3 regions of the Exiguobacterium sp. s130 genome follow, and region 1 is predicted to be linked to each of the others. Evidence: a T-box and tRNA genes for the amino acid it is inferred to sense, from the RefSeq annotation. Region 1 holds a T-box; the other regions hold tRNA genes.
What was found. A T-box is a leader RNA that pairs with one kind of tRNA and senses whether it is charged. The one in region 1 lies ahead of HZS85_RS03240 (valine--tRNA ligase), so its partner is inferred to be a tRNA-Val.
Positions count from the first base shown of each region.

Region 2: it encodes a tRNA-Val, which carries the amino acid that the T-box ahead of HZS85_RS03240 (valine--tRNA ligase) is inferred to sense. The anticodon was not compared.
Region 3: it encodes a tRNA-Val, which carries the amino acid that the T-box ahead of HZS85_RS03240 (valine--tRNA ligase) is inferred to sense. The anticodon was not compared.

Region 1 covers NZ_JACSNI010000001.1:651,905-658,320, reverse strand. Annotated here, with positions in the region: gene HZS85_RS03245 (bifunctional folylpolyglutamate synthase/dihydrofolate synthase) at 1-1,221, opposite strand, end outside; gene HZS85_RS03240 (valine--tRNA ligase) at 1,276-3,912, opposite strand; T-box leader at 3,963-4,192, opposite strand; gene hemL (glutamate-1-semialdehyde 2,1-aminomutase) at 4,247-5,557, opposite strand; gene hemB (porphobilinogen synthase) at 5,554-6,416, opposite strand, start outside.
Region 2 covers NZ_JACSNI010000005.1:83,230-89,645, reverse strand. Annotated here, with positions in the region: gene HZS85_RS12980 (YhgE/Pip domain-containing protein) at 1-465, shown strand, start outside; gene HZS85_RS12975 (TetR/AcrR family transcriptional regulator) at 452-1,006, shown strand; gene HZS85_RS17030 (hypothetical protein) at 1,117-1,245, shown strand; gene HZS85_RS12970 (IS3 family transposase) at 1,437-2,279, shown strand; gene HZS85_RS12965 (hypothetical protein) at 2,407-2,685, shown strand; gene HZS85_RS12960 (metallophosphoesterase family protein) at 2,722-3,456, opposite strand; gene HZS85_RS12955 (PTS sugar transporter subunit IIC) at 3,819-4,841, shown strand; tRNA gene HZS85_RS12950 (tRNA-Val) at 4,938-5,010, opposite strand; gene HZS85_RS12945 (efflux RND transporter permease subunit) at 5,195-6,416, shown strand, end outside.
Region 3 covers NZ_JACSNI010000005.1:71,431-77,846, reverse strand. Annotated here, with positions in the region: gene HZS85_RS12925 (histidine phosphatase family protein) at 1-457, opposite strand, end outside; gene HZS85_RS12920 (response regulator transcription factor) at 476-1,123, opposite strand; gene HZS85_RS12915 (sensor histidine kinase) at 1,125-2,474, opposite strand; gene HZS85_RS12910 (YdhK family protein) at 2,621-3,175, shown strand; tRNA gene HZS85_RS12905 (tRNA-Val) at 3,222-3,294, opposite strand; gene HZS85_RS12900 (nitroreductase family protein) at 3,434-4,060, opposite strand; gene yhfH (protein YhfH) at 4,245-4,391, shown strand; gene HZS85_RS12890 (polysaccharide deacetylase family protein) at 4,583-5,428, shown strand; gene HZS85_RS12885 (YkyA family protein) at 5,444-6,085, shown strand; gene HZS85_RS12880 (EamA family transporter) at 6,186-6,416, shown strand, end outside.

The sequences.
Region 1 (6,416 bases):
AATGGAAGCGTAATAATGACGCACTTCACTGATGAAATAAAGTGATCCCGTCACGACGTATGTCCGGTCCATCTCTAATTGATTGAAGAACGCTTCGACCGTCGTTACATTAGCCCCGTCTTGTTTTAACTCATCGAATGTCCTTGCTCGCGGAAAATCAAATGTCGTCTCGTAAATATCTGGTGTAACGTTGCTTAGCTGCGTAAGCATCGCCGTCCGGTCTTTGTCACGCAAAATCGAACAGAGTAACGTCACGGGCTTTGACTCCTCTTTTAAGCGTTCAACCAGTGCCGTGATGCCTTCCGGGTTATGGGCACCATCGAGAATGATTCGTGGTTTGCGCGAGATGATCTCAAACCGTCCCGGATGTTTTGCCTCCCGTAATCCTTTTCGGATTGCCGCTTTCGACCAGCCGAGTCGCCGCGCACAAATGACGGCGTTCGCCGCATTATGGACTTGATGATGGCCTTCAAGACCTAAGCGCGTCTCTGGTATTCCATCATATGTCGCCCAGGTCCCCGTCTCTTTTAAGCGGTAACGGATGATGGCTTCCTGACTCCATTTCAACGTTGCATTCCGGTCACCGCAATACGCCATTAACGGCACTGTCAGTTCTTCTTGCAGTTTTCCGGCGATGACCGGTGTCCCTTGTTTGATGATGCCGAACTTCTGTAAGGCGATCTCTTGGAGCGTATCTCCGAGAATCGCTTGATGATCATGACCGATCGACGTGATGATTGCTGCGACCGGCTTTTTGAAGACGTTCGTTGAGTCATACAGTCCACCGAGACCGACCTCATAGATGACGAAATCCGGGCGAATCTGATCAAAATAATAGAAAGCAAGTCCTGTTAATGCTTCGAACTCAGTGACTGTACCGAGTGCCGGATCGATGTGCCCGATGGCAGCTTGAACAGCGATCGCAGCTGCGACCAGGTCGTCTTCTGCGATCGGTACCCCATTCAACATGATCCGTTCCTCGAACTGAATGATATACGGCGACGTAAACGTCCCAATTTGTAATCCTTCCGCAATTCCCATCTCACGCAAGAACGCGACCGTCGATCCTTTTCCGTTCGTGCCAGCGACATGAATCGTCGGAATCGCGTCCGGGTCAATCTGTAATTCCAGTAACATCGCCTGCATCCGTTCAAGACCTGGTTTGACGCCGAATGCTAGTAAGCTCGATAACCAATCCAATACATCTTCTCGCGTCCTCATGCTGTTCGCTCCTTTAAAAAAAGTGGCTCAAGGAGACTTGAGCCACTGCTGTAATTAGTGTGAGAGTTCGTTGATGCGTGCTTCGACAGCTTGACGTTTTTCCGTGTAATCAAGTGCCTTCGCTTTTTCTTCATCAATGACATGTGCCGGTGCTTTGCCGACGAAGCCAGGGTTGTTGAGTTTTTTCTCGACCCGTTCGACTTCTTTCGTATACTTGACGAGTTCTTTATTCAAGCGCGCGATTTCTTCCTCGATGTTGATCAAGTCAGCGAGTGGGATGAACAATTCTGCTCCCGTTACGATCGCACTCATCGCTTTTTCTGGCGCCGGCATCTGTTCTTCAATCCGGAGTTCAGACGCGTTCGTGAACTTTTGCAAGTACGAGCTGTTTGACGACAAGTCGTCTTGAACACGTGCGTCGTTCGTCGAGATGAACAGTTGGATCTGTTTCGACATCGGTGCGTTCACTTCCGCGCGGATGTTACGAACCGAACGGATGACGTTCTGAACCGCTTCAAATGCTGGAACAGCTTCCGGGAAGTCGAGTGACGCCTCGCGTGTCGGCCATGCGGCACGTGTGATCGTCTCACCTTCATGCGGTAAGTGTTGCCAGATTTCTTCCGTGATGAACGGCATGAACGGATGCATCAAGCGCATGATCCGGTCGAGTGTATAGGCAAGAACCGAACGCGTCGTTTGTTTCGCTGCTTCGTCTTCCCCGTTGAGCGGTAACTTCGCCATCTCGATATACCAGTTACAGAAGTCTTCCCAGATGAAGTGATAGAGAATACGTCCTGCTTCACCAAACTCATATTTATCCGATAGACGTGTCACGTCATCAATCGTTGTCTGTAAACGTGTCAGGATCCACTTATCTGCGAGTGATTTCTCGCCTGTCAAATCAATCTGATCAAACGTTAGACCATCCATGTTCATCAAGGCAAAACGGCTTGCGTTCCACAGTTTGTTCGAGAAGTTCCATGTTGCTTCGATCTTTTCCCAGTAGAAACGAAGATCATTCCCTGGCGTCGATCCTGTCGTTAAGAACCAACGAAGTGAATCGGCACCATACTTCTCAATGACATCCATCGGGTCGATCCCGTTCCCGAGGGATTTCGACATCTTGCGTCCTTCCGAATCACGAATCAATCCGTGGATCAAGACGTCTTGGAATGGACGTTGTCCCGTGAATTCATACGATTGGAAGATCATCCGTGATACCCAGAAGGCGATGATGTCGTACCCTGTAACGAGTGTCGATGTCGGGAAGTATTTCTGATAATCCGCTGCGTCCGTGTTCGGCCAACCCATCGTTGAGAACGGCCAAAGGGCTGAAGAGAACCATGTATCGAGAACATCGTTGTCTTGCTCCCAGTTCTCGAGATCGGCTGGTGCTTCCTTGCCAACGTAGACTTCGCCTGTTTCTTTATGGTACCAAGCCGGAATCCGGTGTCCCCACCACAGTTGACGGCTGACACACCAGTCACGGATGTTTTCCATCCAACGTACATACGTGTTTTCAAAGCGTTGTGGAACGAAGTTGACCTTGTCCGGTCCTTGTTGTTCCTCGAGTGCTTTTTGCGCGAGTGGTTCCATTTTGACGAACCATTGTAATGAGAGATACGGCTCGACGATTGCATCTGAACGTTCCGAGTGACCAACAGAGTGCAAGTGTGGTTCGATCTTGATCAGAACACCTTCTGCTTTTAAATCTTCAACGATTTGTTTTCGGCATTCGAAACGATCCATGCCTTCGTATTTCCCTGCGTTCTCGTTCATCGTTCCATCTTCATTCATGACGAGGACACGTGGTAACTCGTGACGGTTACCGACTTCGAAGTCGTTCGGGTCATGTGCTGGTGTAATCTTAACGACACCTGTACCAAACTCCATGTCGACATAGTCATCGGCAACGATCGGAATCTCGCGACCGACGATTGGTAACGTGATCGTTTTTCCGACGAGGTGAGCATAACGCTCATCCTTCGGGTTCACGGCGATCGCTGTATCACCGAGCATCGTCTCAGGACGTGTCGTCGCGAGTTCAACGTGACCTGAACCGTCCGTCAATGGATAGTTGAAGTGATAGAACGCCCCTTCGATATCCTTATAGATGACTTCGATATCCGAGATCGCTGTTTTCGTCGCTGGGTCCCAGTTAACGATGTATTCGCCACGATAGATCAAGCCTTTTTCGTAAAGTTTCACGAAGACTTCTTGAACTGCTTCCGACAACCCTTCGTCGAGCGTGAAGCGTTCACGCGAATAATCGAGTCCAAGACCGAGTTTTGCCCATTGTGCACGGATCGTTGACGCGTACTCTTCTTTCCATGCCCAAGATTGCTCGAGGAATTTCTCACGACCCATTTCAAGACGTGATTGCCCTTCTGCCCGCAGTTTTTGTTCGACTTTTGCTTGCGTCGCGATACCGGCATGGTCCATTCCTGGTAGATAAAGGACGTCGAATCCTTGCATCCGCTTCATCCGTGTCAGCATATCTTGTAACGTCGTGTCCCACGCGTGACCAAGGTGCAATTTACCTGTGACGTTCGGTGGTGGAATGACGATCGTGTACGGCTCTTTTTCTGGATCCTGATCGGCTTTGAAATAGTCACCTTTCACCCAAAAGTCGTACCATTTTTCTTCCGTTGCCTGCGGATCATACTTCGTTGGCATTGATAATTCCTGCATCCTGATCGCTCCCTTTTTGTCCATAATAAAAACGGCTTCTCTCGTCCTATGCTAAGGACGAAAGAAAGCCGTTGCTTTTTTCCGCGGTACCACCTTAGTTCATCCAAAATCGGATGCCCTCGAGCCACGTAACGTGTGGAGGACGGATATCGCTCGTAAGACTCACGATACCAGCTCGTGGGGTGACCTTCCTCCTGTTCGCCCGTCACATCTTTCAGCCAAGGATGTGTTCTCTACACCGGTACGAATACAGGACTACTCTTCCCGTCATCGCTGTTGCCATTTTCTTCTTTACTCATTTTAGCCGAGAGTTCAAGCAATCGTCAAGAACTGCTTAACGACCAAATTCAACTTGGAGTTCCTTGAACGTCAATTCGACGGCTTCGATCGTCCGCTCGATGTCTTCATCCGTATGAGCGATCGACAGGAAGAGACCTTCAAATTGTGATGGTGGTAAGAAGACACCACGCGCCGCCATCTTTTGATAATACGAACGGAACATCTCAAGGTTCGATGTTTTCGCTTTTTCGAAGTTCGTGACGCGTTCATTCGTGAAGAAGACACCGAACATCGCGCCTGCACGGTTCGTCGTCAGCGGAATGTTGTATTTCGCCGCAGCGTTCAGGTAACCTTCCGACAAACGGCTTGCTTTCCGGTCGAACTCTTCATAGTGCTCTGGTTTCAATTGTGTCAATGTTGCTAGACCCGCTGCCATCGCGAGTGGGTTCCCGGATAATGTACCCGCTTGATAGATTGGACCTTGTGGTGCGATCTGTTCCATGATGTCACGTCGTCCGCCGTAAGCCCCGACTGGCATGCCGCCGCCGATGACTTTACCGAGACATGTGATGTCCGGTGTGACACCGAAGTGTCCTTGCGCACAGTGGAATCCGACACGGAAACCGGTCATGACTTCGTCAAAGATCAATAAAGCGCCGTTTTCCGACGTGATTTCCCGTAAGCCTTCGAGGAAGCCTGGTTCTGGTGGCACGAAGCCCATGTTCCCAGCAGCCGGTTCGACGATGACACCAGCGATATCGTCCCCGTGTTTTTCAAACGCGATCCGGACAGCATCCAAATCGTTGTACGGAACTGTCAGCGTCATGCTCGCGATTTGCGCCGGAACGCCTGGTGAATCCGGTAATCCGAGTGTCGCGACACCTGAACCTGCTTTGATCAAGAGCGAGTCACCGTGACCATGGTAACAGCCTTCGAACTTGAGGATTTTCGTCCGACCTGTGTAGCCACGTGCGAGACGAAGCGCTGCCATCGTTGCTTCAGTCCCTGAGTTGACCATCCGGACGACTTCGACCGACGGCACCCGACTGATGACGACTTCCGCCATCGCTGATTCGATTTCCGTTGGTGTCCCGTAGCTCCAGCCACGTGTCGCTTGTTCTTGGATCGCTGAAGTGACGATTGGATCGGCATGACCGAGAATCATTGGTCCCCATGACAGGACATAATCGATATACTCTTTTCCGTCGATATCATAGAGCTTTGATCCTTTCGCATGATCTGCGAAAATCGGTGTCATCCCGACCGATTTATAAGCACGGACCGGACTGTTGACACCACCTGGCATAAGCGGGAGTGCCCGCTCGAATGCTGCTTTTGATTTTGAGTTCTGGTTAATTAAGCTCATTTCGACCCCTCCAGGTAACGACAAATGTCTTTTGCGAAATAGGTGATGATTAAATCAGCGCCTGCTCGTTTAAAGCCAAGCATCGTCTCAAGGACGATTCGTTCTTCGTCGATCCAGCCGTTCAAGGCAGCGGCTTTGACCATTGCATACTCACCCGATACGTTATACGCAACGATTGGTAGATCGATTCGCTCGCGCACATCACGAATGATATCCATGAACGCAAGTGCAGGTTTGACGATCATGAAGTCAGCTCCTTGATCGACGTCCGCTGTTGCTTCGCGGAACGCTTCGCGACGGTTTGCTGGATCCATTTGATAACCTTTCCGGTCGCCTTCTCCCGGTGCCGAATTTGCCGCATCACGGAATGGACCGTAATAAGCAGACGCGTATTTAACACCATAGCTCATGACCGGAATATGGCTGAAGCCGTTCTCGTCTAATCCTTGACGAATCGCTGCGACGAATCCGTCCATCATCGATGATGGAGCGATGACGTCGGCACCTGCCCGAGCTTGTGAGATGGCTGTTTTGACGTGAAGCGGTAATGACGCATCATTATCGACCGTACCGTCGGCGACGATTCCACAGTGACCTGTCGACGTATATTCACATAAGCATGTGTCGGCGATGACCGTTAACTGCGGAGCAACTTTTTTGACGAGACGTGTCGCTTCTTGAACGATCCCGTGATCGTGAAACGCACCTGATCCTTGCTCGTCTTTCAAGTGGTCATGCGGAACACCGAATAAAATGACAGATTCGATTCCGAGTGCGACGACTTCTTCAATCTCAGCCGTCAGATGATCAAGTGATAAGTTGAAGACGCCTGGCATCGAACTGACTTCGCGTTTAATGT
Region 2 (6,416 bases), on a different contig from region 1:
ATCTTACCGATTGGCGCATTACAAGGTGTCGCAGCGGCCACAGCCATCGTCTATGTGCTGGATGCTGATGTCGCGAGTGTCCCTGCGCTCTATGGATTCGCTGCCTTGACAGGTATGACGTTCATTACCATTCTGTTCACGCTCGCGATGCTACTCGGTCGCGTCGGACAGTTCCTTGCCTTCTTACTACTCCTTCTTCAAATCGGTGGTAGTGGTGGAACGTTCCCTGTCGAAATGACGCCAGGGTTCTTCCAAGCGATTCACGCTTTCTTACCGATGACATATTCGGTCGGTGGATTCCGCGAAGCGCTTGGACTCGGTGTGACGGATGTCCTCGTATCCAATAGTCAAGTCCTTGCGACCATATTAGTCGTCGCATTAATCATCTGCTTCGTTGGAGGGCTCGGAGCCAAACGGATTCTACTCTCAACGAAAGCGAGACGAAAACAACATGACACAGTCTGATAAAGAAACTTTGATACTCGACTCAGCAATGGCTTGCTTTTCAGAACTCGGTTATAAGGGAACGACGATCGAGCGTGTCGCCCGACGCGCTCATGTCGGAAAACCAACCGTCTATCAATTGTTCGAAAGTAAACTCAATCTGTTTGAATCACTCGTAACACGTGTGTTGCAAGAGATGAAAGAAGAAGCAGAACGCGCTTACGTCGAACAGGCGACCGTAGAAGAAAATAAACAAGCAATGATCGACGCCATCATCTATCATCAGCAACAACACTTATTCATTCTTCAAATCATCGAAGAAACACGCAACTTAAAATTACAAGAGATGAAGGAATTACGGATGCGGATTGAACGACATGTCGTCGAATATATCAAGACATTACTTGAGACTCGTCTTGGTCAAGACGATCGCGACATACCGGTCGATGTCACGGCCTTCCTGATCTTTCGAACGTATATCGCGTTGATCGCCGAATGGCCATCGATTGCGCGTCCACTTGAACTCGATACGATTCGACGTGCCATGTTGCGCGTTCTGTGAATAAAAAACCGCTGATCAATGGATTGGGCTAACCTAAAATTTTGAGACAATATAAAACACCTTCGGAGTGGTACACTTTTAAAAAGTACTAACATCGGAGGTGTTTTTGCATGAGCAAAAACGTATATTCAAGTGAAGTGAAATGGGCAGTAGTAAAAGATGAGCTGAGTGGTAAGTTAACGACGAAAGAGATTATGGAGAAGTACGGAATCAAAAATGAATCTCAAATTAAAACATGAATGAGATGGTATCGCGCTAACGAACATTATCGATTTGATCAGCCGATTGGAAAACAATATACCTATGGACATGGTCCAGATTCTGCAAGTGAGGATGATAAGAGAGAACGACAAATGTCTCATCTGAAGATGGAAAACGAAATCTTAAAAAAGTACATGGAGATTGAAAGAGAGTTGAGAAAGAAGTAGTCATAAAAATTGTAGAGTTTCTCCGGGGAAAGTATACAATCACCGCTATTCTTAGCGTTTTGAATGTACCGAGAGCAAACTATTACCGTTGGATTAAAGAATCTGTGAAAGCACCCTCGGTGCTCGAAAAAGCCATCATTGAACTAAGTAAGCAGACGAGGTATCGGAATGGACACCGAAAAATAAAGACATTATTACAGCAAATTTATCAGTTGAAAGCCAATCGGAATACCGTGCAGAAAATCATGCAAAAACACCATCTCCAATACCGGATCAAGCCGAAACGAAGATGGAAGTCTCAAGGTGAGCGCATCGTAACGGCACCGGATCTCATCAAGCGCGACTTCACAGCAAGTAAACCGAATCAGAAGTGGGTGACGGATATCACTTATATCCAATACGGTAGCACGACGAAATATCTTTCAACTATCATGGACTTATTCAATAACAAAATCATCGCCTACAAGTTATACGAGCATCAACAAACGTCTCTTGTGATCGATACGTTGAAGATAACGCTTGAGAACCGAAACTATCCCGAAGGGGTCATCCTTCATTCGGACCAAGGCAGTGTCTATACGTCATATGCCTTTCAAGAATTCGTTAAGAGCAATCACCTAATAAGTAGCATGTCTCGTAGAGGAAACTGTTGGGACAACGCAGTTATTGAATCGTTCCACTCTAATTTAATGTCCGAGGAGTTCCAGTACGTCAAATTTAACTCGCTAAGAGACCATGAGGTCTCTGAACGCGTTATTAATTACTTAAACTACTATAACGAAGAACGAATCCAAGAAAAATTAGGCTACCTGACACCGAAAAGATACGGTGTACTGGCAGCCTAATCAAGGTGTTTTATATGTGTCTCATAGTGCTAGGTCAGTCTATACGTTCATCGATTCGTCACGTTTTTTCCTGCAAGACATATAGTCATCTTTGCTCCTTCCCTTATACTAAAAAAGGAATGGAGTGATGATCGTTTTGAGTTTATCGACCGGAATTATCTTTGTATTACTCGCTTATACACTTATGTCGCTTTACGACATGTGGCAGGTTTACCGGACAACGAGCAAGCTCTGGATATTTGTTTTATTTCTTGCAACACTGATCAGTCTTGTTCTTGCCTTTTTCGTGGCCCCTGTACTTGCACTATTCTTCTACTGGTCACGCCACTCGTTGAAACGAAATATCGGTATCCTGTTACTGATTATCGTCTGCCTCGTCTCAATCATGACGAAACTGTCTGCATGATCGACTTCCTTCATGATCTATTCATGAAGGTTTTTTTCATGATCTATTTCCGAAGAAGAGACGTCGCATCAATTCACGTTCCGGCATTTCTGTTGTATTGAGTACATTTAGAAATGGGCGGTCATCGTAAGGAATCGTCAGGATTTCCGAACGAACTTGTCCTTTTTCTAAAGTGAGGATTGCTACTGGGGCAAGAGCTGTTTCCTGACACCCGATCGCTCCAGGGTTGATGTACAGCGTTTGATCCGTCTCAACTTGTTGTGCTGGATGGTGGTGACCAAAGCCAATGATTCGCGCCTCATTTCCGGAAAAAAGGACGGGTAAGTTTTCTTTCGTTCCATCCACTGCTGGCTTTAAGGGTTCCTCACCGATTTTCTTCGTCTGATCGGCATAGGCATAATGTGTCAGATACATCGTTTGTTCCTGATGGGTGGCATTCAATACACGCGGTAAACGCTCCAAATAACTCTGATTCTCCTGCGTCAATGAATCTGCAATCCATTGATGGTGCTCTTTCGCATGTTGGTAACTAGCGGGATAAACATCCCCATGAATCAAAGCAAGGACGCATTCATCATGGTTTCCAGAAATCGTCTGAATATCAGGCCGCTGCCTTAACAAATTGATGACCTCATTATGTTCAGGTCCGATACCGACGAGATCACCGAGACAATATACAGCATCGATGTCTGAAGACTGATCGAGGTAGGACAACACGGCACGCAATGCTGAAGCATTCCCGTGAATATCTGTAAAAATCATTACTTTCATGTAAACGCCTCCATTGTTAGTACATTAGGATTTCCCGATGATAGCGTAAATTCCTATTAGATTTAAAGAAAAAATAAATTGTCAGAAAATATTGATTATTGATCAGAAGCATGTTAGGCTTAGAAAAATTCACAGAGAGGGGCACGATTGAATGATTCCGACGCAACAGCCATTTAGCCAAGCCGGACGACTGATTATTCTATGCATGAGGGACTGAAAACTTTTCCGATGATGAAACGGAAATGATTTTTGGGCCCTCCTTTCGATGCATCGAATGAGGCGCCCGCACAGAATGAGTGGCGCCTATCCCAAAAATGGATAGGCTTTTTTCATGGCAAAAAATAGAGATAGATAGAGAGAGGATGACAACGTTGAAAGAATATGCGATGGATCGAATGGTAAAAGTATCAGCTGGAATGGCGAATGCCGTTCTTGTAACACTCGGTGTCGGACTCCTGATTGAGACGCTCGGCAATTTTTTACATATCCAAATGCTACTGACGATTGGCGGCGTCGCAAAAGTACTGCTTGCTCCTGCACTCGGTGCCGGTATCGCCTTTCAGCTCGGAGGAAACACACTTGTCCTGTTCAGCGCGATGATCGCAGCGACGATTGGTGGTGCTGCGCTTCAATCGACTGCTTCTGGACTCGTTCTTGCCCCCGGGCAGCCAATCAGTGCATTACTCGCAGCTGCGGTCGCTGTATACGTTGGAAAACGCATGACTGGAAAAACGAAATTTGACATGATGGTTATCCCGATGAGTGCTGTGCTTGCCGGTGGTATAACTGGTATCGGTGCTGCTGCCGTAACGACACCACTCCTTACAAAATTCAGCGCTATGATCACCGCTTCAGTCGAATCGTCTCCTATTGCTACATCTCTTGTCATTGCACTCATCTTTAGTGTCTTATTGATGTCTCCCGCTTCGTCCGCTGCACTCGCTATCGCTTTGCAGCTTGATCCTGTAGCAAGTGCCGCTGCACTCATTGGCTGTTCCGCTCAATTCGTTGGCTTCACATTGATGGCATATCGTCAGACGGATCCCGGTGGTTTGATTGCTTCTTTCTTTGTCACACCTAAAGTACAATTCCCGAATATCGTTAAAAATCCACGTCTTGTCGTTGCACCGTTTCTCGCAGCGATGATTTCAGCTCCTGTAGCGACGCTTCTTCTCTCTTTGAAAGTACCATATGAACTCGCTGGACTCGGTTTAAATTCGATGATTGCGCCACTCAATATCTTCGTCAACCAAGGTCCTCAGGCGTTCCTTATATTCTTCTTGACTGGTGTCGTTTTACCTGGCGTCTTGACACTCGTCTTCTATCGATTGACGACTGTCGCAGGCTGGACGAAGCGTGGCGATCTTCATCTCGAAATCCAATAAAATAATATCTCTACCTTCCAACTATTCCTGATTGATTTCGGGAATAGTTTTTTTAATGCAAAAAAATCGTTCCTTCGAAAAGGAACGATTTCGGTATGATTCTGACTGGGCTCGAACCAGCGACCTCTACCCTGTCAAGGTAGCGCTCTCCCAGCTGAGCTACAGAATCATGCTGTGTTGTTACTGGGTATATTTTTATTATAGCAGCATATCGAAAGGTGTAAAGCCTTTTTAACAAAAAAAATTATCTTTTTTCAAAAAGATCTTTTTGAATAAAACAGTTTTAAAGTTGCGGGTTCTATGAGTGTCCTCTACTATGTAAATAAGCACATATAAACGAAAGGAGTGTTCATATGAACTTTTTAACCCGATTCAGTTTAAAAAATTCGGTGGCTGTTTTCATCATCGCCATTCTTTTAGTTTTAGGAGGCGTCTATTCTTTCTCGAAATTAAAAGTCGATCAGTTCCCAGAAATCGAATTTCCTCAAATCTCTGTTGAAGCAGTATATCCTGGTGCTTCGCCCGACGATGTCGATAAACAAGTCGTCTCGAAGCTTGAAACTGCATTGAAAGGAATCGAAGGAGCTACTAAGCTGACAAGCTCTTCTTATGAAAGCATCGGTATCTTAAACATCGAATTCCCGTTCGATACTGACATGGATAAAGTCGAACAACAGATTGATGCTGCAATCCAAGATGCGAATCTACCAGAGGAAGCAACAACGAAATTAAATCGTCTGTCCTTTGGATCGTTCCCAATCTATAATATCTCTTTCTTTAGTAAGGATGGTAAAGACATCGAAAAAATCCTCAAGGACGATATCGAACCTGAACTTAATAAGATTCCAGGAATCAATAGCGTTTCCGTTGGTGGCTACAAAGATGATCTCGTTCAAATCACCGTCGATAATCAGAAAGCAACAGAAGCAGGACTCTCGCTCTCAAGTATCAAGGAACAAATCAACGGAAAGTATGTCTCGTTCCCATCTGGTCAGCTATCAGAAAACGATTCAAAAATACCGATTCGCGTTGAGGAAAAACTAGAAAATCTAGATAAACTAAAAAATCTACAATTGACACCCGTTGCAGGTGCGACTAGTTCAGCTAGTAGCGATCAAACAGGTGGTTCATCTGCTGGCGGTCCACCACAAGGTGCAACACAAGGACCACCAAGTACAACAGGTGGAGCAGCTACAGATCAGGCGTCTGAACCTGCAGAACCGATTCGTCTAGAAGATATTGCAAAAATCGAAGCAGTCTCGCAACAAAGCGAAAAAACACGTTACGATTTAAAAGATTCCTTATCGATGGCAATCACGAAAAAACAAGATGCCAATACGGTCGAAATCGCAGATGAAGTCACGAAGATCCTTAATAAATATGACGATCAAGTCGACTATACGATTGGGATCGATTCAGCGAAGGATATCGAGGAATCCGTCGCGACACTCGTCAAAGAAGGATTACTTGGTGCCCTCTTTGCCTCTCTCGCTGTACTCTTGTTCTTACGAAATATTCGCGCAACGATTATTGCCATCGTCTCGATTCCTTTATCGTTACTCATTGCTGCTATCT
Region 3 (6,416 bases), on a different contig from region 1:
CAAATGTCGGATCGAATGTTTCGAGAAGTAACACCATAATGTTTCCATGTGTTCCAAGAACAACTATTTCGTCGGAATGCTTCTCCACCAGTTCATCGATGAATTGCCGAATGCGTTGCGCTGCTTCTTTGTTCGTTTCGCCCCCGAATGGATTATCGTTCGGATGTTGCCATACATACATAACCGCCTCCTGAAAACCGTCAAGCTCTCCAGGTGCTAGTAATCGCTCTCTTAGTTCTTCTACCTCAATAATTGGTTGTCGACGTGCCTCCGCGAGCGGTGCAACCGTCTCGATCGCCCGCTGATACGGACTACTATAAAATCTGTCGATTGGAATTTCTTGAAACGTTTCAAGTAAACGTCTCGCATCTGCCTGTCCTTTATCGGAAAGTGGACGTCTCCGTTCATCCGGTGAGTATGTCGAATGTGCGTGCCGTACGAAATACAGTGTCGTCATGTTTGAATCTCCTTCTTACTAGTGTATCCAGCGGTATCCGATTCCGCGAACCGTTTCCAGATGCTGTTCGATTGGAAAACCGCAAACACGTAGTTTTTCTCTTAAATGTCTGATATGCGAGTCGATTGTCCGCTCGTCTACAGACGCTTCCGCTCCCCATAACATCGTCGTCAGCTGATCCCGTGTCCAAACACGTCGTGGAGAATCTAAAAATACACCTAACAATTCAAACTCCGTCTTCGTTAACGAAATCGTTTGTTGGAGGTAACAACAACGATAGCTTTCCCGGTCATAGGATAGACCATCATACTGTTGCTGTAATAAAACTTCCATTCGTCCGATCAGTTCTCCTTCTTGAATCGGCTTTGATATGTAATCATTCGCCCCTACTTCCCGTGTTCGAATGATGTCTTCCCGCTGATTCCGTGCCGTAACCATCAAGATCGGGATGTTAGAGTGTTTTCGAATGAGACGACAACATGTCCATCCGTCCATATCTGGCATCATGACATCCATTAAAATCAGGTCGAATACGTGCTGACGGCAGAGGTCAAGAGCTTGTTGCGCAGAATCCACAAGCTGACACGTGTACCCATACGGCTGAATATACAATTTTAACAGTTCAAGCATTCTCGGTTCATCATCTACAATCAATACATGCGGCATTTCATTTCTCCTTCCACTGCAGTGTCACTTGTGTTCCATGTCCAAGCTGACTCTTGATGTTCAATTCTGCTCCATGTGCCTGCGCAATTGCTTCAACGATGGAGAGTCCGATTCCAGTTCCTCCATGTTTTCGAGAACGAGATGCTTCCGTTCGGTAGAGCCGTTTCGTTACATGAGGTAAAGATTCTGCAGCAATCCCTTCTCCTGTATCTTCGATTTGAATGAAAGCCCCTACTGCGTTGACACCATAACGAACGATGATTGTTCCCGAAGTCGTATGTCGACGTGCATTTTCAATGATATTTACAATCATCTGACGGAGCTGCTGAGCGTCACCTATCACTTCTAATCGCTCACCTTCTATCTCGAACGAAATATTTTCTTGTTCGATGTCCAGGCGCATCAATCGTATCACTTGATGAATCAAGTCTTCGACATCGACAGGTTTTCGTTCCATCATAAAAGCATTGGCATCAATTCGTGCCAGCCAAAATAATTGTTCAATCCATTCATTCATTTGCTGACTTTCTTCTCGAATGATCGTAATGTAGCGTCGTCGTTCATCCGGCGTCAACGTTTGGCGTTCGAGAATATCTGCGTATCCCTTTATATATGTCAATGGTGTGCGTAGTTCATGAGATACGCTTGCTAAAAATTCGGATCGTTCTCGATTCAAAAAATCGAGATCCTGTTTTAATTGCTGAATCGAACGCGCCAATTGTCCCAGTTCGTCTTGTCGATCAATTGGCAACTCTCCACTTTCCCCATCCAATAGACGCGCCGTCGCTTTTTCCATCTGAATCAACGGACGAGAAATGATTCGGGTCGTCCAAATGCTTGCCGCACCTGCTAATAATAGTGCGAGCAGACCCACTTGGAAAAACTGCTGTTTCAACGGATCAAGTACGTGATCTACGATTGCTTTAGAAGCGAACATGAAGACATGACCACGATGTTCCTCGTCAATGGTGATGGGACTGTCCGTCATTAAAAAGTTACGCATCGTTACGATTTTTCCTCGTTGACGATAATCAAAATCTGTATGTTGTAATACACGTCTCATCTCACTCGTCAAAGGACGTGATGCTTCGAGTTGTTTCCCTCTTGCATCGGTGATCACGACAGTAAAGGATGAGTTCGCTTCCATCATACTGACATGACGCATCGTCGTTTGGTCGTAGGAATCGACCAGGACATCACGATGGGTATTCCCTCGGTTCAGCAAACCATCCACCACTTCCTGCGTTCGTATTTGAGACAACTGATAATACAACGTCCCGAACAATACACTGCCACAAATTAAAAATGCCGCAAGAACGATTCCTCCGACCGAGTATGAAATACGACGCATGACGTTTCCCTCCTTATCTCTCCATTTTAGTATAGCGAAAAAAACATAATCACTGCCGATAAACGAAACTGTCACTTCATCTGCACACGATTTGCACATACGCTGGGTATAGTAAAAAAGACTAATGACTTCAGGAGGGTTTTAATATGAAAAAATCATTGACGTTAACTGTACTTGCTCTTAGTTCTACGCTTTGGCTCGGTGCATGTGGATCCACTTCAAATGACGATGGAAGTAATAGTGACTCACACGACATGTCACATGGAGATATGATGCATTCGAGTGACGGAAAGGTACCGTCCGGTTTAAAGGAAGCCAGTGATCCGACTTATCCGAAAGGAAGCAACGTCACGTTGACGACGGATCATATGGACGGTATGGACGGAGCTAAAGCAACGATTGCGGGAGCTTACGATACCGTCGTCTATGCGATCAGTTACAAACCGACTACTGGTGGAAAGATGGTGAAAAATCATAAATGGGTCATTCAGGAAGAACTCGATCCCGTTCCAACTAAGCCACTGCAAGTTGGTGATGAAACGACTGTCAAGGCGGATCATATGAAAGGTATGGATGGAGCAAAAGCGACGATTGATGAAGTAAAGGAAACGACGGTCTACATGGTGAACTATGAACCGACGGACGGTGGAGAAATGGTGAAAAACCATAAATGGGTCACAGAGGATGAGATAAAGAAATAATAAAAAAAGCCCGCTTTTCCTATAAAGGAAAAGCGGGCTTTCGGTATGATTCTGACTGGGCTCGAACCAGCGACCTCTACCCTGTCAAGGTAGCGCTCTCCCAGCTGAGCTACAGAATCATGTTTGCAGTACGTTATGTACTTGCTAGGACATATATTAATATATCAAGAAACTAAAAGGCTGACAAGTCTTTTTCTGAAAAAAAATAAAAAAATTAAAATGGAGGAATTGAACCCCGCTTCCTCCATTTTGAATGACTTACAGGAAGGTCGACACTTGATCGATCGGTAAACGGAGTGCCGGACGCTTTTTCGCATCTTCGACCGCTTTTCCGACAGCAATCAACATGACCGGTACATACCGTGACTCGGTAATGAACGTTTCCGCAAAACGTTGATGATCGAATCCACCCATTGCGAGTGTTGATAATCCACGCGCTTCTGCCGCAAGCATCAATTGCATCGCAGCAAGGCTCGCATTCGACATTGCCGCATCGCGCCCATAGGCTTCACTTTGATAAGCGCCTTCTACCTGTGCCTTGATCGAATCAAATAAATCCTCTGTCATGCCACCTGCTTCTACTGCTGGACCGTACACCGGATTGTAGTTTCGATTAGCTTGAACATCACCTAAGATCGCAATGACTGCTGAAGCCGAAGTGATAGCCGGCTGATTGTATGCGATCGGTGCAAGCTGTTGCTTCGCTTCTTCTGAATGGAAGACCGTGAAATGCCAGTGTTGCAAATTCCAAGCACTCGGCGCCGCTGTCGTCCATTCTAATAGTTCTTCCACTTCCTGTTTTGAAAGTTTGAACGTTTCGTCGTAATGACGAACCGAACGTCTTTCTGTTAAGACACGCATTGTATCCAGTGTTGCCTGTGTCATGTGTAAATCCCCCTTATTATTATCAGATTACTTAGATATCGTAGCATGTCTCTTTTTTATTGTCCTCTATCAATACTTCAAATGAATTTACTGTTATAAAACAATAGTTGACATTAAACTTCTGTACTAATACAATAAAAACAAGAAAAAGACCATTGCGTTTATTTTGAAGGAGGAAAAACACATGGAACAACCCCTTTACCAAGAAGCATCTGCTGCATTCTATCGTGAGCTTCCCGTCAAGACGTGTGCCCATTGCGGAAAAGAGATGGATGAACAATGTGAATCCTATCAAACGGAATGCGATGAGTGTGCTGTAACAGAACACTAATAACACATGAAACAATCACTTATTCAGTGGTTGTTTTTTTATTTCTTACAAACTTCTTCTAAATAAATCGATATTTTTTAGAAAAATCGATTTTTCGTCATCTTTTTGTCATCTGTTTGTTACAAAAGAAACAGTCAGAATGTTACATTATCTGTATATGATATTTTTGACAAAAGGAGCGACAGACAACGATGGATCCATTTACCTCAAGCCACGCTAGCGAACTCGGTCCACGACCGCGTACAAAAAAAAGAAAGTTTTTCCCTCGGTTCTTCTTACTTCTCACACTTGTCTTTCTCGGAGTTGGGGGATATGTCGCTTATCGATACGTATTTACTCCTGAACAACAATCCATTACGACAGGTAAATCCATTACTGTAGTCCCTGTCGTCAATATGGAAAAAGCACGCGTGGAAAAATGGAATGGTGTGACGAAAAAAGTCGCTTATTTAACATTCGAGGATGGTCCATCCGCATTAACACCGGACTTACTTCGAACATTGGATCAACTTCAGACTCGTGCCACTTTCTTTTATCTCGGAACACAAATAGATGCTTTTCCGCAAGAAGTCAAAGCTGCTGCTAAAGCTGGACACTATATCGGATTACACGGGGAAACACACGATTACGATACATTGTACGAAAAAGGACAGTATGTCTCAGAGATGCAAAGTGTTCAGAAGAAAATCCATGAGTTGACGAAGCTAACACCACATTTGACACGACCACCTTATGGCTCTGATCCAGGCATCACGAAAAAAATGGCATCTGCCATTCATTCAGCAGACTTCCGAGTATGGGACTGGTCGATCGATTCAATGGACTGGTATTACAAAGATAGTGCAAAAGAAGTGGCTAATACGGTCATTCGGCGAGCAGAGCGTCCATTTGAAATCATTCTCTTGCATGAACAACCACAAGCTATCAAGGCCCTTCCGGCCATTGTTGCCGGACTTCAGAAAAAGGGCTATCAGTTCGCGATTTATGATGAAGATTTCCATATTCCGTACAACTTCGTGCAATACTCGAATTTATAAGGAGTTACTATCTAGATGAAAAAATCATTCGTAGCAGTACTGTTCCTGTCGAGCTTCGGACTTGCTGCCTGCTCCAACGATTCACCAACCTCTCTTCATGAACAGCTAGAGCAACAAGTCAAAGGTGAAGAAAAGGCATTCATGCTAGCTGATCAACGTGCTCGTAAGGACGAAATTTCAGTTAATACGTACCAAGCTGTTCTTGATGCAGGTGCTGAAGAAATCAAACGCTCTCAAAATGAACGGGAGGAACTAGAAGCCTTAAATGACGAACGGCTTTCTTTATTGAAACAAGAAGAAACGTTACGTAAGGAAACGTACGCTGAACTTGATCTTGAAGAATTGAAGGATGCTGTAAACAAACTTGATGGTAAAGCAAAAACGGAAGGAACTGCCTTAGTGGCAATCATCAAGGAACGCCAGCAGACGTTTCAAACGTTCTCTAAAACGTATCGACAAGCGATGGACGCTGAAAAGAAAGTGCTTTCACGCTTGACTAAAAAACCGGATTTCGTTAAGATTGATGAGTCAACAGCGGATTTAAATCGTTTAACACGGAAAGCTACCGCGTCATTAAAGAAGTGGAATACGCTGACCGTTCAGTACAACCAAACGAAAACCCGGCTGTATCGTTTGCTCGACACATCAACTCAATAAATCACACAGGTTGCAACCAAACCCTGTCCAAAAAACCTGGACAAGGCCCCGTTGCAACCTTTTTTGTGTGGTTTTTACTAAAAATGGAGGGAAATTATTCATGCATCGCTCAAAAGCAACCTTATTCGTTCTCATTGGCGCTATCAGTTATGGTGTCCTCTCAACGATCGTCAAACTCGCTTATGCAGCTGGATTTAACTCAGCAGCCGTTTCTGGGAGTCAATTTTTCTTCGGTTGGCTGATGATTTTCAGTCTTGCCTTATTTACGAAAAATCTTCGTCTCGATCTCAAGACAGCTGGTCTTCTCATGTTGATCGGTATCTCTAGTGGT